Linked DNA regions of Aliidongia dinghuensis. The protein of the gene in region 2 binds, or shares a complex with, the protein of the main gene of each other region. Links are inferred from orthologs where the notes say so. Each region holds a gene or a part of one and is shown on either strand. Other genes may lie near its edges.

The links. The genes of interacting proteins can lie anywhere in the genome.
Region 1: the proteins of IEY58_RS32105 (region 2) and accD are in contact, whole or in part, in a solved structure (PDB 8UXZ), measured with the Escherichia coli proteins. The link is inferred for Aliidongia dinghuensis from one-to-one orthologs.

Annotation. Positions count from the first base shown.
Region 1 is NZ_BMJQ01000018.1:57,730-63,068, forward strand. Bases 1-2,998 are described here. They hold accD (acetyl-CoA carboxylase, carboxyltransferase subunit beta), read right to left. Parts: upstream 1,931-2,998; coding sequence 1,070-1,930; downstream 1-1,069. Other genes in these bases: IEY58_RS27730 (bifunctional folylpolyglutamate synthase/dihydrofolate synthase), read right to left, coding at 1-906; trpA (tryptophan synthase subunit alpha), read right to left, coding at 1,956-2,783; trpB (tryptophan synthase subunit beta), read right to left, coding at 2,780-2,998. In the rest of the region: more of trpB, read right to left, coding at 2,999-3,997; IEY58_RS27750 (phosphoribosylanthranilate isomerase), read right to left, coding at 4,124-4,771; pyrF (orotidine-5'-phosphate decarboxylase), read right to left, coding at 4,768-5,339.
Region 2 is NZ_BMJQ01000028.1:28,345-35,880, forward strand. What follows is about bases 2,548-5,400. They hold IEY58_RS32105 (acetyl-CoA carboxylase carboxyltransferase subunit alpha), read right to left. Parts: upstream 4,525-5,400; coding sequence 3,571-4,524; downstream 2,548-3,570. Other genes in these bases: IEY58_RS32095 (NnrU family protein), read right to left, coding at 2,548-2,693; IEY58_RS32100 (TetR/AcrR family transcriptional regulator), read left to right, coding at 2,764-3,309; IEY58_RS32110 (HpcH/HpaI aldolase/citrate lyase family protein), read right to left, coding at 4,643-5,400. In the rest of the region: IEY58_RS32085 (hypothetical protein), read left to right, coding at 173-1,447; IEY58_RS32090 (GFA family protein), read right to left, coding at 1,481-1,873; more of IEY58_RS32095, read right to left, coding at 2,010-2,547; more of IEY58_RS32110, read right to left, coding at 5,401-5,620; IEY58_RS32115 (hypothetical protein), read left to right, coding at 5,845-6,033; site-specific tyrosine recombinase XerD, read right to left, coding at 6,067-7,017; IEY58_RS34520 (hypothetical protein), read right to left, coding at 7,022-7,536. UniProt on the Escherichia coli protein: Component of the acetyl coenzyme A carboxylase (ACC) complex. First, biotin carboxylase catalyzes the carboxylation of biotin on its carrier protein (BCCP) and then the CO(2) group is transferred by the carboxyltransferase to acetyl-CoA to form malonyl-CoA.

The DNA of each region.
Region 1 (5,339 bases), on a different replicon or contig from region 2:
CGGCCCGTGCGAGAGGCGCTGCAGGCGCGCTGGCCATTCGACGGCACCAAGGCCCCGCGCGATCGCGTCCCGGTCGATGCGGAATTCGTCGAGCCGTTCGAGGCAGGCGACAGCGCCGCCGGCATTGATGATCTGGTGCTGGCCCGGCAAGCGCGAGAGCGGCAGGTCGAACGCCCAGCGCTGGCCCTCGAAGCGCCAACCCCCGAACCGCCCACTCTCCATCGTGGGCTCGGCCCGCCATTCCTCTCCGGCGCGATAGGCGGGTGCTTCGACCATGCGCCACTCCGCCTCCAGCACCGCCATGGCCTCGGCCGGCTGCGGGTCGATCACCACGGGCACGCCGGGCTTGATGATGCCGGCTTTGTCGCCAGCGATCAGCGTCAGCGTATCGCCGAGGTAGTTCATATGATCCATCGAGATCGGCGTGATCACTGTCGCCGCCGGCCTGGGGATGACGTTGGTCGCGTCGCGCCGGCCGCCAAGGCCGGTCTCGAGCAGCACGATGTCCGCCGGCGCGCGCGAAAAGGCAAGGAAGGCCGCCGCCGTCGTGATCTCGAAGAAGGTGATGGGCGTGCCGTCGTTCGTCCGCTCGATCTCGTCGAGCAGCGCCACCAGCGCTTCATCCTCGATGAGCCGGCCGGCCAGGCGGATGCGCTCGTTGAACCGCACCAGATGCGGCGAGGTATAGGCATGGACCCGATAGCCCGCCGCCTCGAGGATCGCGCGCAGCGTGGCCACGGTCGAGCCCTTGCCGTTGGTGCCGGCAATATGGACGACCGGCGGCAGCTGGTCCTGGGGATCACCGAGGCGCGCGAGCAGATGCTTGACCCGGTCGAGCGACAGGTCGATCGCCTTCGGATAGAGCCCGGACAGGCGCGCCAAGACGGCATCGGGGGAGCGTGTCATGGACAATGTCCTGAAGACCGTTCGCTTCTTAGTTCGTCATGCCCGGGCTTGACCCGGGCATCCACGTGCATCCATCTGAAGAAAGCCGGATGCATCGACACCTGGCCCAACCACGTGGATGGCCGGGTCAAGCCCGGCCATGACGGTTGGAGAAAAATGCTCCCTACGCTGCAATCGGCCGGCGCAGCAGGCCGATCAAGCGCCCGATCGTGTCGCGCAGCTCGTGGCGGCGGACGACCAGGTCGACCATGCCGTGGTCGAGGAGGTATTCCGCGCGCTGGAAGCCTTCCGGCAGCTTCTCGCGGATCGTCTCCTCGATGACGCGGGCACCGGCGAAGCCGATGACGGCGCCGGGCTCGGCGATCTGGATGTCGCCCAGCATGGCGAAGGACGCGGTGACGCCGCCGGTCGTGGGGTCGGTCAGGATGGTGAAATAGGGCAGGCCCGCTTCCTTGACCTCTTCGACCGCAATGGTCGTGCGCGGCATCTGCATCAGGCTCAAGATGCCCTCCTGCATGCGCGCGCCACCGGACGCGGGTACCACGATCAGGGCCGCCTGCTGCAGCACGGCAAGCCGGGCTGCAGCCACGATCGCCTCGCCGACCGCGACACCCATGGAGCCGGCCATGAAGCCGAACTCGAACACGGCCACGACCGCATCATTGCCGCCGATCTTGCCATGGGCGACGAGGATCGCGTCACGGTTCGGCCCGTGGCTCGCCTGCGCCTCCTTGAGGCGGTCGACGTAGCGCTTGCTGTCGCGGAATTTGAGCGGGTCCATGACCGGCTTCGGCAGCTCGATGCGCGTGTATTCGCCGTTGTCGAACAGCACGGCCATGCGCTGCTTGGCATCGATGCGCATGTGATGGCCGCAGGCGTGGCACACGTGCAGGTTCTGCTCGAGCTCGCGGTGGAACAGCATCTGGCCGCAGGCCGGACACTTGGTCCAGAGATTGTCCGGCACTTCGCGCTTCGAGACGACCGCGCGGATCTTGGGCAGGACGACGTTGGTAAGCCAGCTCATCGGCGGGTCTCTTCTCTACTCTCTTTCAAGCCTTGCGCGCGGCGCGCACGCCGGCGGCAAGGGCGCTCACCTGGGCGGCGATGGCTTCGACCAGGCCGGGCTTGGCCTTGCCATTGCTGTCCAGATGGCCGGCGATCGTGTCGACGATCGCGGAACCCACGACGGCCGCGTCGGCGATGCGCGCGATGGCGGCCGCCTGGTCCGGTGTCTTGATGCCGAAGCCTACCGCGACCGGCAGGTCCGTATGGCGCCGGAGCCGCGCGACCGCGCGGCCGACGTCGGCCGGATCGGCCGAGCGCGTGCCGGTGATGCCGGCGATCGCGACGTGATAGACGAAGCCGCTCGCTGCGCCTAGCACCCGCGGCAAGCGCGCGTCGTCGGTCGTAGGTGCCGTCAGCTTGATGAAGTCGAGGCCGGCGGCCTTCGCCTGCGGCGCCAGCTCGTCGGATTCCTCGGGCGGCAGGTCGACGATGATGAGCCCGTCGACACCGGCCGCGACCGCGTCCCGGACGAACCGGTCGACGCCGTAGCGGAATACCGGATTGTAATAGCCCATGAGCACGATCGGCGTCTCGGCGTCGCGCTGCCGGAAGCGCGCGACCGCGGCCAGGATCTGGGCGAGCTTGGTGCCGGCCTGAAGCGCGCGCAAGCCGGCCGCCTGGATCGCGGGGCCGTCGGCCATCGGATCGGAGAACGGCATGCCGAGCTCGATCACGTCGGCGCCGGCCTTCGGCAGCCGAGCCAACAGCGCCTCGGACGTGGCGAGATCCGGATCGCCGGCGGTGATGAAGGTGACGAGGCCGGCCCGGCCCTCGGCCTTGAGGGCCGCGAAACGACGGTCGATCCGGCTCACAGCTTCACTCCGAGATGCTGGGCGACCGAGAAGATGTCCTTGTCGCCCCGGCCCGACAGGTTGACGACCATGAGATGATCCTTGGGCAGGCCGGGCGCGATCTTCGCGACATGGGCCAGCGCGTGCGCCGATTCGAGCGCCGGGATGATGCCTTCGAGCCGGGCGCACAGCTGGAAGGACTCCAGCGCCTCATGGTCGGTGATCGAGACATAGTCCACCCGGCCCACGTCGCGGAGCCAGGAGTGCTCCGGCCCGATGCCCGGATAGTCGAGGCCGGCCGAGATCGAATGCGCGTCGGTGATCTGGCCGTCGTCGTCCTGCAGCAGGTAGGTACGGTTGCCGTGCAGCACGCCCGGGGCACCCCCGGTGAGCGAGGCCGCATGCTTGCCGGTCTCGACGCCATGACCGGCCGCCTCGACGCCGACCATCTTGACCGAGGGATCGTCGAGGAATGGATGGAACAGGCCCATGGCGTTGGAGCCGCCGCCGATCGCCGCCACCAGCGTGTCCGGCAGCCGGCCCTCGGCCTCGTGCAGCTGGGCGCGCGTCTCTTCGCCGATCACGTTCTGGAAGTCGCGCACCAGCATCGGATAGGGGTGCGGGCCCGCGACGGTGCCGATGATGTAGAACGTGTCGTCGACGTTGGCGACCCAGTCCCTGAGCGCATCGTTCATCGCGTCCTTGAGCGTGCCGGTGCCCGACGTGACGCTCTTGACCTCGGCGCCCAGGAGCCGCATGCGGAACACGTTCGGCGCCTGCCGTTCGATGTCGGTCTGGCCCATGTAGATGACGCAGGGCAGGCCGAAGAGCGCGCAGACCGTGGCGGTCGCGACGCCATGCTGGCCGGCGCCGGTCTCGGCGATGATGCGCGTCTTGCCCATGCGGCGGGCCAGCAGGATCTGGCCCATGCAGTTGTTGATCTTGTGCGCGCCGGTGTGATTGAGCTCCTCACGCTTCAGATAGATCTTGGCGCCGCCGAACTGCTCGGTCATGCGGCGGGCGTAATAGAGCGGGCTCGGCCGGCCGACGTAGTCCTTGAGGTAATAGTCGAGCTCGGCCTTGAACGCCGGGTCGTTCCTGGCCGCGTCATAGGCTTTCTCGACCTCGAGGATGAGCGGCATCAGTGTCTCGGCGACGAACCGGCCGCCAAAGGCGCCGAAATGGCCGTCCGGGTCGGGGCCAGTGCGATAGCTGTTCGGGATCGGAGGCGTCATGCCGGGATCATCTCAGGTCGAAGCGCGGGGACCCGGACCCTAGCCCCCCGGGCGCGCCGCTTCAAGCCGATCGCGCGTCAGGGCCGCCCTGGGCCTGGATCATGGCGGCTTACCCGGCCTTACCGCTCAGCCGAGCGCTCGCGCCGTCGCGATGAAGTCGCGGATCAGGTGCACGTCCTTGATGCCGGGACTGGTCTCGACGCCCGAGGAAACGTCGAGTGCCGGGGCGCGGGTGATGCGCACGGCGTCGGCGATATTCTCGATCGTGAGGCCGCCGGACAGCATCCAGGGCACGGCCCAGGACCGGTCGGCGAGCAGCGACCAATCGAACGGCTCGCCGTTGCCGCCGGGCAGCGCGTCCGGGCGCCGGGGCGGCTGGGCGTCGAACAGCAGCCGGTCGGCCGCGTCCAGATAGCGCTCGGCGACCGCCACGTCCTCAGCCGTACCGACCTTGATCGCCTTCATGACCGGGCGACGGAACCGCTCGCGGATCTGGGCGACCCGGCCCGGCGCCTCCTTGCCGTGCAGCTGGATCACGTCGAGCCCGGCCGCCGTCAGCACGCGGTCGAGCAGCGCGTCGTCCGGATCGACGAACAGACCGACCTTGGCGACGGTCTTGGGCACACCCTGGACCAGCCGCGCCGCCCGGTCCGCCGTCACGGCACGCGGGCTTGGCGGATAGAACACGAAGCCCACGAGGCCGGCGCCCGCCTCGACCGCGGCGGCGAGCGTCTCCTCGGTCGAAAGCCCGCAGATCTTGACGATGGGGCTCATGCCGCGAGCTCTGCCGCGATGGCGCGGGCCGCGGCCGCGGGATCCGGCGCCTCGGTGATCGGCCGGCCGATGACGAGCCGGCTGGCACCGGCGGCAATCGCGTCGCGCGGGCCCATGACCCGCTTCTGGTCACCGAGTGCCGCGCCCGCCGGGCGGATGCCCGGCACGACCAACTGGAAGTCGGCGCCCAGGTCCGCGCGCAGCGCCGCCACCTCCATCGGCGAGCAGATGACGCCATCGAGCCCGCTTGCCCGCGCCAGCAGCGCCAGGCGCCGGACCTGGTCGGCCGCGGGTCCGCGCTGGCCGACCGCGTCCAGATCGCCGTCGTCGAGGCTGGTCAGCACGGTGACGCCCAGGAGCTTGATACGATGGCCGGTCTGTGCCGCCGCCTCCGCCGCCGCATCGACCGCCGCGCGCATCATGGCGCTGCCGCCCGCCGTGTGGATGGTCAGGAACTCCGGCTTCAAGCCCGCGATCGCGCGGACGCCGCCCGCGACCGTGTTCGGAATGTCGTGCAGCTTGAGGTCGAGGAACAAGGGCGTCGCACCGGCGACCGCGGCCGTGTTCG
Region 2 (7,536 bases):
CTTTAGCCGGGCAGGATAATGGGGCAATATGCCGGCGGTTGAACGGCAAGACGCCGCCTGCCCGGAGGGAGCCGGAGGGGCGAGCTGTTGCAACGATGCGGTTGTACCTTGAGGTCGCATCTTGCTTGCGCCGGCGACGGTCTTCGACCCGCCCGAACATCGGAGGTCGAGGATGGCTGTCAGAGTCATGCTGGCCCTTGTGCTGGCTCTTGCTCTATCGATTGGTGTGGCGTCGGCGGCAACGGACGCCGACCAGCCCGCGTCCCTGCAATTCCGCTTCGTGAACGAGCCGCAAACGACCGTTGCGGCCGAGGCCGCCACGGCGGTGCCGCAAGCCGCCGCGGCCCAGCAATCGGCGGCCGGGACGATCATTCCGCTCTGGACGGGATCAGCCACCGGCTTCGGGAAGCCGTACACCTATACGATGGTCGGCCAGTCACCGCTCGTGCACCTCGCCAACCCCACGTCGCAGATTCCGACGGTCGTCGTGCCGGTCCGCTTCGTGTTCGAGACGAGCAGCGGGAACGTCGTGCTCGACCCGACCACCCCCGATCCGGGCAGTTGCCTGCCGGCCGGCCAGACGGCGCTCGCGATGACGTTGAAGTCGCCGGTGTTCCAGACGGTCAGCGCGCTCCAGCTGGTCACGACCGCGAACAAGTCCGTGGCCCTCCCCGAACTCGGCAGCGGTCAGTACGCCGATTTGTTCCAACGCGCGAATTTCTACAGCTATACACGGGCGGGCGCGCTCAACGCCGGGTACCATGTCACGCTGGTGCCGACCGTGGCGCCGACCGTGACGATCACGGTGCCGAATGCCAACAGCCTGGTCTCGAGGGGGCGGCAATGCGCGACCTCCGCCGGCTATACGCTGCCCACGGGATTGATCAACGCCTATGCGCTCGACAGCTTCCTCCGGACTCACGTGATCCCCGCCCTGTCGAGCCATGTCAGCCCCAAGACCTTTCCGATATTTCTGCTCTACGACGTCGCCCAAGTTTGGGTGAACGGCAGCACGACCGAATGCTGCGTGCTTGGCGATCACAACGCGTACAGCAACAACGGGCTGCTGCAGACCTACGCCGTCGCGGATTATGAGACCTCCGGGAACTATGCCCTGGCGAGCGATGTCTCGATCCTGAGCCGGGAGGTCATGGCCTGGATGGACGACCCGACGGTGACGAACCACGTGCCGGCCTATTGGATCGATGCCGCGGGCACGAGCAACGGCTGCGTCGCCGGTCTCGAAACAAACCTGCCGTTCAGCTCCTGGATATTCGGCCCGCCCTTGGGCCAGGTGGCGTTCCGAGGCTATGCGTTCAGCGTGGAAGAAGGCGTCTTCCACAACTGGTACTTCGGCGCATCGCCGTCCGGCGCCGTGAACGGCTGGTATTCCCTGTTCGGCAGCCTGACGGCACCGGATATTAACTGGACGATTTGCCAGAATTAGGACGCAACGGCGCCTTCGCGCCGTTCGTGCGACCTACGCCTCGAAGCGCCCCGTGGCGTCACGATCGCGGTCGTATCGTCTCGTGAGCGGAAACGGCGGCAACCAGGACTCGCGGCGGATGATCCAGCTTTCGTAGGTTGGCATCAGCTGGTCAGGGGCATCGAGCGATCCCAGGTTCACTTCGATTTCGTCTGCGGTGCGCGCGAAAACGGATGAGCCGCAGCGGGGACAGAAAAATCGCCCGGCGTAGTCGCGCGTTTCGCCATCGATCGTCACCGCATCCTGCGGGAACACTGCGGAAGCGTGAAAAAGGGCCCCATGATGCTTGCGGCAGTCGAGACAGTGACAAAGGCCGACCCGGTATGGGAGCCCGGACGCCACAATTCGAACGTTGCCGCACAGGCAACCGCCGGTGAAGCGATCCATGCTGCGCCTCCTCTAAAATGACGCGGTCGGAATGGTTAGAACGAGCAGCACCGTCATTGCACTAGCCTCTCTCCGATCCTGCCGATTTACTCGAGACTTGGCTTCGGCCGTCCGGCTCCGCACGCTCAGCCGGTTCTCACATCCATCGCCATATGCCGGCGGCCCAACCGGCGAGCGGAAGATGCGCCCAGGTCGTCCCGAGCCAGAGCAACGTGCCGGCGATCGTGGCGAATGGGCCAAGGCTTCCGATCTGCGCCCGGCCTGCGATCACCGCCGCGAAGGGAATGAAGCTGGTGCGGCGCTCCCAGGCCGGCCAGACGTCCGGCTGAGCGCGCTCCTTCTTCGCGTCCTGCAGCCTCGAACCGACCAGGGCCAGCACGACGATGGCGATAGCCACGGCGATGTTCTTGTCAACAGGATAGACCGCGATGTGGGCGAGGCCCCATATCGCAAACGACCACATCATCGGATGGCGCGTGATCGCGTAGACGCCACGCGCGGGACCTGGCTCTGACAACGGCGCGCCGAGGGTCGGAAAAGCGGGATTTTTGACCAGCGACCCGGCGAGAAGGATGGACGCCAGCAGCATGACCGCGGTGGCGATCGCCCATGTTAAGTCGCCCGCTACCCAATGCGGCTCGGTCGTCGGAGCAGCAAGATAGGCAGCGACCATCCATCCGAGCGTTGCGAACGCAACGACCGAATACAGGGCGGTGAAGCCCTGCTCGCCGATGGCGTGGACGACCCCCGCCCGAAGCGGATGGGAAAGCAGGAAATGCGTTCCGACGAATGCGACGGCCGCGATGATCAGCATGGCCATGGTCGATCGGTTCCCACCTATTTGAAGATGTGATACTACGTTGTTTACAGTGTAAACGGAGCGTTGCCAAGTGACTTCAGAAGCCGGCCTTCGAGAGACGTTGATTGCTGCCGCCCTTGGCATCCTGGAAGCGGGTGGGGAGGAGCCCAGCCTCCGGGCAGTGGCGCGGGCGGCCGGTGTGTCGGCGATGGCGCCCTACCGACACTTCTCGAACAAGGTCGCTCTGATGGCGGCTGTTGCGAACCATGGGTTCGAGGCTCTGCGAGACGCCCTGGTGGCTGCCGACGACAAGCCCGATCCCCGGGAGGCCCTTGTCGCGCAGGGACTGGCCTTCATCGATTTCGCGACGAACCATCCGGCTCTGTTCCGGCTGATGTACAGCCATCAATACGGCAGCGCGGGCGCGGATGCGGTGCTGGGAACCTACCAGGTGCTCGCCGACCGGATGGTCGACGTCATGCCGACCCAGGCTTCCGCCGGTGCGCTTGCCTGCAGAGCACTCGTCCAGGGTATCGCCACGATTGTACTGAATGACAGGCTCGCGCCGTCGAAGGCGGACGACATAGCTACCGCATTGCGGCTCTTCGTCTACGGGGTGGCGCACGCCGCCCGATGAGGCTGCTTGGTTGGCGATTATGTGAATCAGCCGGATCGATGCGCTGGCAGATAAATTGGCATGACGACTTGCGCGTCCTTCCGCTACGCCGCGGTGACAATCTCTATCGCAAGTACCTGGGCGGCAGCTATACGGCAAAAATCGCCCGAAAAGTCGGGTTTTCGACCTAAGCCAATGACATCTTATGAGGTGCGGGCGCCATAAGCTCTTGAAATATCAAGATTCCCTTCGACAACTTATGGGGTCCCGTACAAAACCGCGTCAGAGGCCGTGGGCGCCCATGGCGAGGAATTTCTGCCGGCGCTGGGTCTTGAGGTCGCCTGGGTTCATCTCCAGCAGGGGCTTCAGGGCTTCCTGCAGCGCATCGCCCAGCACGGCGATGGCGGCGGCCCGTTCGCGGTGGGCGCCGCCGATCGGCTCCGGCACGATCTGGTCGATGACGCCGAGCTTCAGGAGATCCTGTGCCGTGAGCCGGAGCGCCTCGGCCGCGAGCGCCGCCTGCTCGCCGCTGCGCCACAGGATCGAGGCGCAGCCCTCGGGCGAGATCACCGAATAGATCGAGTGCTCAAGCATCAGGACCGTGTTGCCGGACGCAAGCGCCACGGCACCGCCCGAGCCGCCCTCGCCGATGATGGTCGCGACCAGCGGCACGGTCAGCTTCAGCGACACCTCGATCGAACGGGCGATCGCCTCGGCCTGGCCGCGCGCCTCGGCATCGATGCCGGGCCAGGCGCCGGCCGTGTCGACCAGCGTGATGACCGGCAGGCGGAAACGCTCGGCCATCTCGAACAGCCGGATCGCCTTGCGATAGCCTTCGGGCCGCGCCATGCCGAAATTGTGTTTCACGCGGCTTTCGACCTCGTGGCCCTTCTCCGTGCCCATGACCACGACCGAGCGGCCGCGGAAGCGCGCCAGGCCGCCGACGATCGCCCGGTCCTCGGCAAAGGCGCGGTCGCCGGCCAGGGGCGTGAACTCGGTGAACAGCGCCTGGGCGTAATCGAGGAAATGCGGCCGGTCCGGATGGCGGGCGACCTGCACCTTCTGCCAGGCCGTAAGCTTGGCATAGGTCTGCTTCAACAGCCGCGACGCCTTCGCCTCAAGCACGGCGACCTCGTCGGTGATGTTGATGTCGGCTGCGGTCGGAAGGTGGCGCAGCTCTTCAATTTTGCTTTCGAGCTCCGCGATCGGCCGCTCGAATTCGAGGAAGTTTTGCATGGGGCGTGTCGTTACCACGACTGAGCCCCCGCGCCAATCGCGATGCAGCATGGCGGCCCCATCTCATGCGGATGGGGCCGCCGCCGAAGCCCGTTCTGGGGCGTCAGTTTCCGGCGAATCAGGCCCCGGCGATCTGTGCTGCCTTCTTGACCAGCACCTCGGCCTGGCGGATCGAGGCGATGTCGATCAGGCGGCCGTCGAGGGCCACCGCACCTCGGCCCTCGCGCTGCGCCTCGGCCATCGCGGCGAGGATGCGCTTCGCCTTCGCGACCTCCGCTTCCGACGGGCTGAACACCTCGTTCGCGAGCGCCAGCTGCGACGGATGGATCGCCCATTTGCCCTCGCAGCCGAGCACTGCCGCACGATAGGCCGCCGCCTTGTACCCGTCCACGTCCGAGAAATCGCCGAACGGGCCGTCGACCGGCCGGAGCCCGTTGGCGCGGGCGGCCACGACCATGCGGGCGATGGCATAGTGCCACATGTCGCCCCAATGGACAGCGCGGTTGCCCGCCTCGTCCTTATCGGTCAGCACCGAATAGGCCGGGTTGGCGCCGCCGATGTTGGTCGTGCGCGCGCGCGTCGAGGCGGCGTAGTCGGCGACGCCGAAATGCAGCGACTCGTTGCGCTTGGACGCGGCCGAGATCGCCTCGACATTCTGCATGCCGAGCGCCGTCTCGATGATGAGCTCGAGCCCGATCTTCTTGGTATAGCCCTTGGCCTGCTCGATCTGGGTCAGCAGCATGTCGACGGCATAAACGTCGGACGCGGTGCCGACCTTGGGGATCATGATCAGGTCGAGCCTTTTCCCCGCCTGTTCGACCACGTCGACCACGTCGCGGTACATGTAGTGCGTGTCGAGCCCGTTGATGCGGACCGACATGATCTTATTGCCCCAGTCGATGTCGTTCAGCGCCTGGATGATGTTCTTGCGCGCCTGCGGCTTGTCGTCGGGGGCGACCGCGTCCTCGAGGTCAAGGAAGATGACGTCGGCGGCGCTCTTCGCCGCCTTCTCGAACAGCTGCGGCGAGCTGCCCGGCACGGCGAGTTCGCTGCGGTTGAGCCGGGCGGGCGCTTGTTCGATCAGGGTGAAGCTCATGGCGGAGGCTCCTTCGAGGCGGATGCGGGAAATGGAAATATTATCGCAATTTGGAAAAGTCGATATCGCCGCTGGCTGGCAGTTTGTCAACCGTGCCGAACCGTGGCCTATGGTCTCGCATCATGACACGGCCTTGCATCATCGCGCCGACCTGCCTAATCAGGAAGGAGCGATCGGCCCCGATCGGCGTTCTCCGGATGCAGCGGGACAGAATGAAGAACGGCATGACGATTTCGGCGCGCCTTTTCCTGGCCGTGCTTCTCGCCGGCCTCGGCGGATGCGGTCTTTACAAATGGCAGAAGCCCGGCGCCGACGATGCGGCGTTCAAGACGGACTCGGCGGCGTGCCAGCAGGTGCAGAACCCTGACGGCTATTCCGCCTGCATGCAGTCCCGCGGCTGGACCCTGCAATAGCGACCCTGCAATAGCGTTTGGGCGACCGCGCCCTCAGCTGCCGCGCTTGGCGAGCGGGTGGTGCGTCTTGACCAGCGTCGTCAGGCGCTCGACGTCGACGTGGGTATAGATCTGCGTCGTCGAAATGTCGGCGTGACCCAGCATCTGCTGCACGCTGCGAAGGTCGGCGCCGTGGCTCAGGAGATGGGTCGCGAACGCGTGGCGCAGCACATGCGGTGATAGCTTCGCCGGATCGAGCCCCGCCTTGACCGCGAGGTCCTTCAAGAGCTGGCCGAAGCGCATGCGCGTCAGATGCCCGCTCGCGGCGCGCGACGGGAACAGCCAGCGCGATACCTGGCCCTCAGCGAGGAACAGCGGCCGGATTGCGAGATAGTCCTGGATCGCCTTGCGCGCCTCGGCGCCGAGCGGCACCAGCCGCTCCTTGTCGCCCTTGCCGCGCACCAGGATCGCCCGCTCGCCGCGTGCGACCGTGCCGAGCGGCAGCGCCACCAGCTCGGACACGCGCAGGCCACTCGCGTACATCAGCTCCAGCATGGCCGAGAGCCGGATGCCCTCCGGGCTTTCGTCGCGCCGCGCGGTCTCGATGAGCGCGGTCACCTCCGCCTCGCTCAGGATCTTCGGCAGCGGCCGGCCCTGGCGCGGCGCATCCACGACCGCGGTCGGGTCGTCGGCCCGCAGGCCCTCGGTCAAGAGGAACTTGAAGAATTGCCGGAGCGCCGACAGGCGGCGGGCGGCCGTGCGCGGCGCCATGCCGGTCGCATCGAGCCGCGCCAGATAGCGCCGCACCTCGTCCGCCCCAGCCGAGGCCGCGGGTGCACCCCTGAGAAACGCTTCGAAGTCGGCAAGGTCGCGCCGATAGGCGTCGAGCGTGAGCGCAGCCGCACCGCGCTCAGCAGCGAGCATCTCCAGAAAGGCCTCGGCCTGCGGCGCCAGGATCGGCGGCGCCGTCTTGGGACGGCCGGGGGGACGGCCGGGCCCGGCCACGGGTCTAGAGCCCCTCGGCGAGCGCCGCGTCGATCGCGAGCCGGCGGGCGTCGTCGGCGAGACCGGCCTGGCGCAGCGTGGCGACGATCTGGGCGGCCGTGACCGGCTGCGCGCCGATGCCCTGGTCGCCGAGCGTCGCGAACAGAGCCAGGAGCGTGCCGCCGAGCCGTTGGCCGGCGGCGGCGGTCGCAAGCAAGGCAGCCGGGCCGGTCGCCGGCGCCCCGAGGTTGGCGACGTTCGCGTCCGCGAGCGGCAGCAGCATGCGGTCAGGCACGGGGAAGCCTTCGGCGGCGAGCAGCAAGGCGGCCGAGGCGGCGCGGCGCGGCGCCGCCGTGTCCTTCTTGCCGCCGGCGAGGTCGACGAGCGTCTGGCCCGACCAGGCCGGCGCCGCGTCGCCGGCGACGGCATGGGCGAGCGGCAGCAGGGCCGTCTGGCCCTCGGGCGACGCGAGCTCGAGCCAGGCGCCGGCCGCCTTCGGCTGGTCGAGCGCATAGAGCGCGCGGGCGAAGTCGGGGGCGA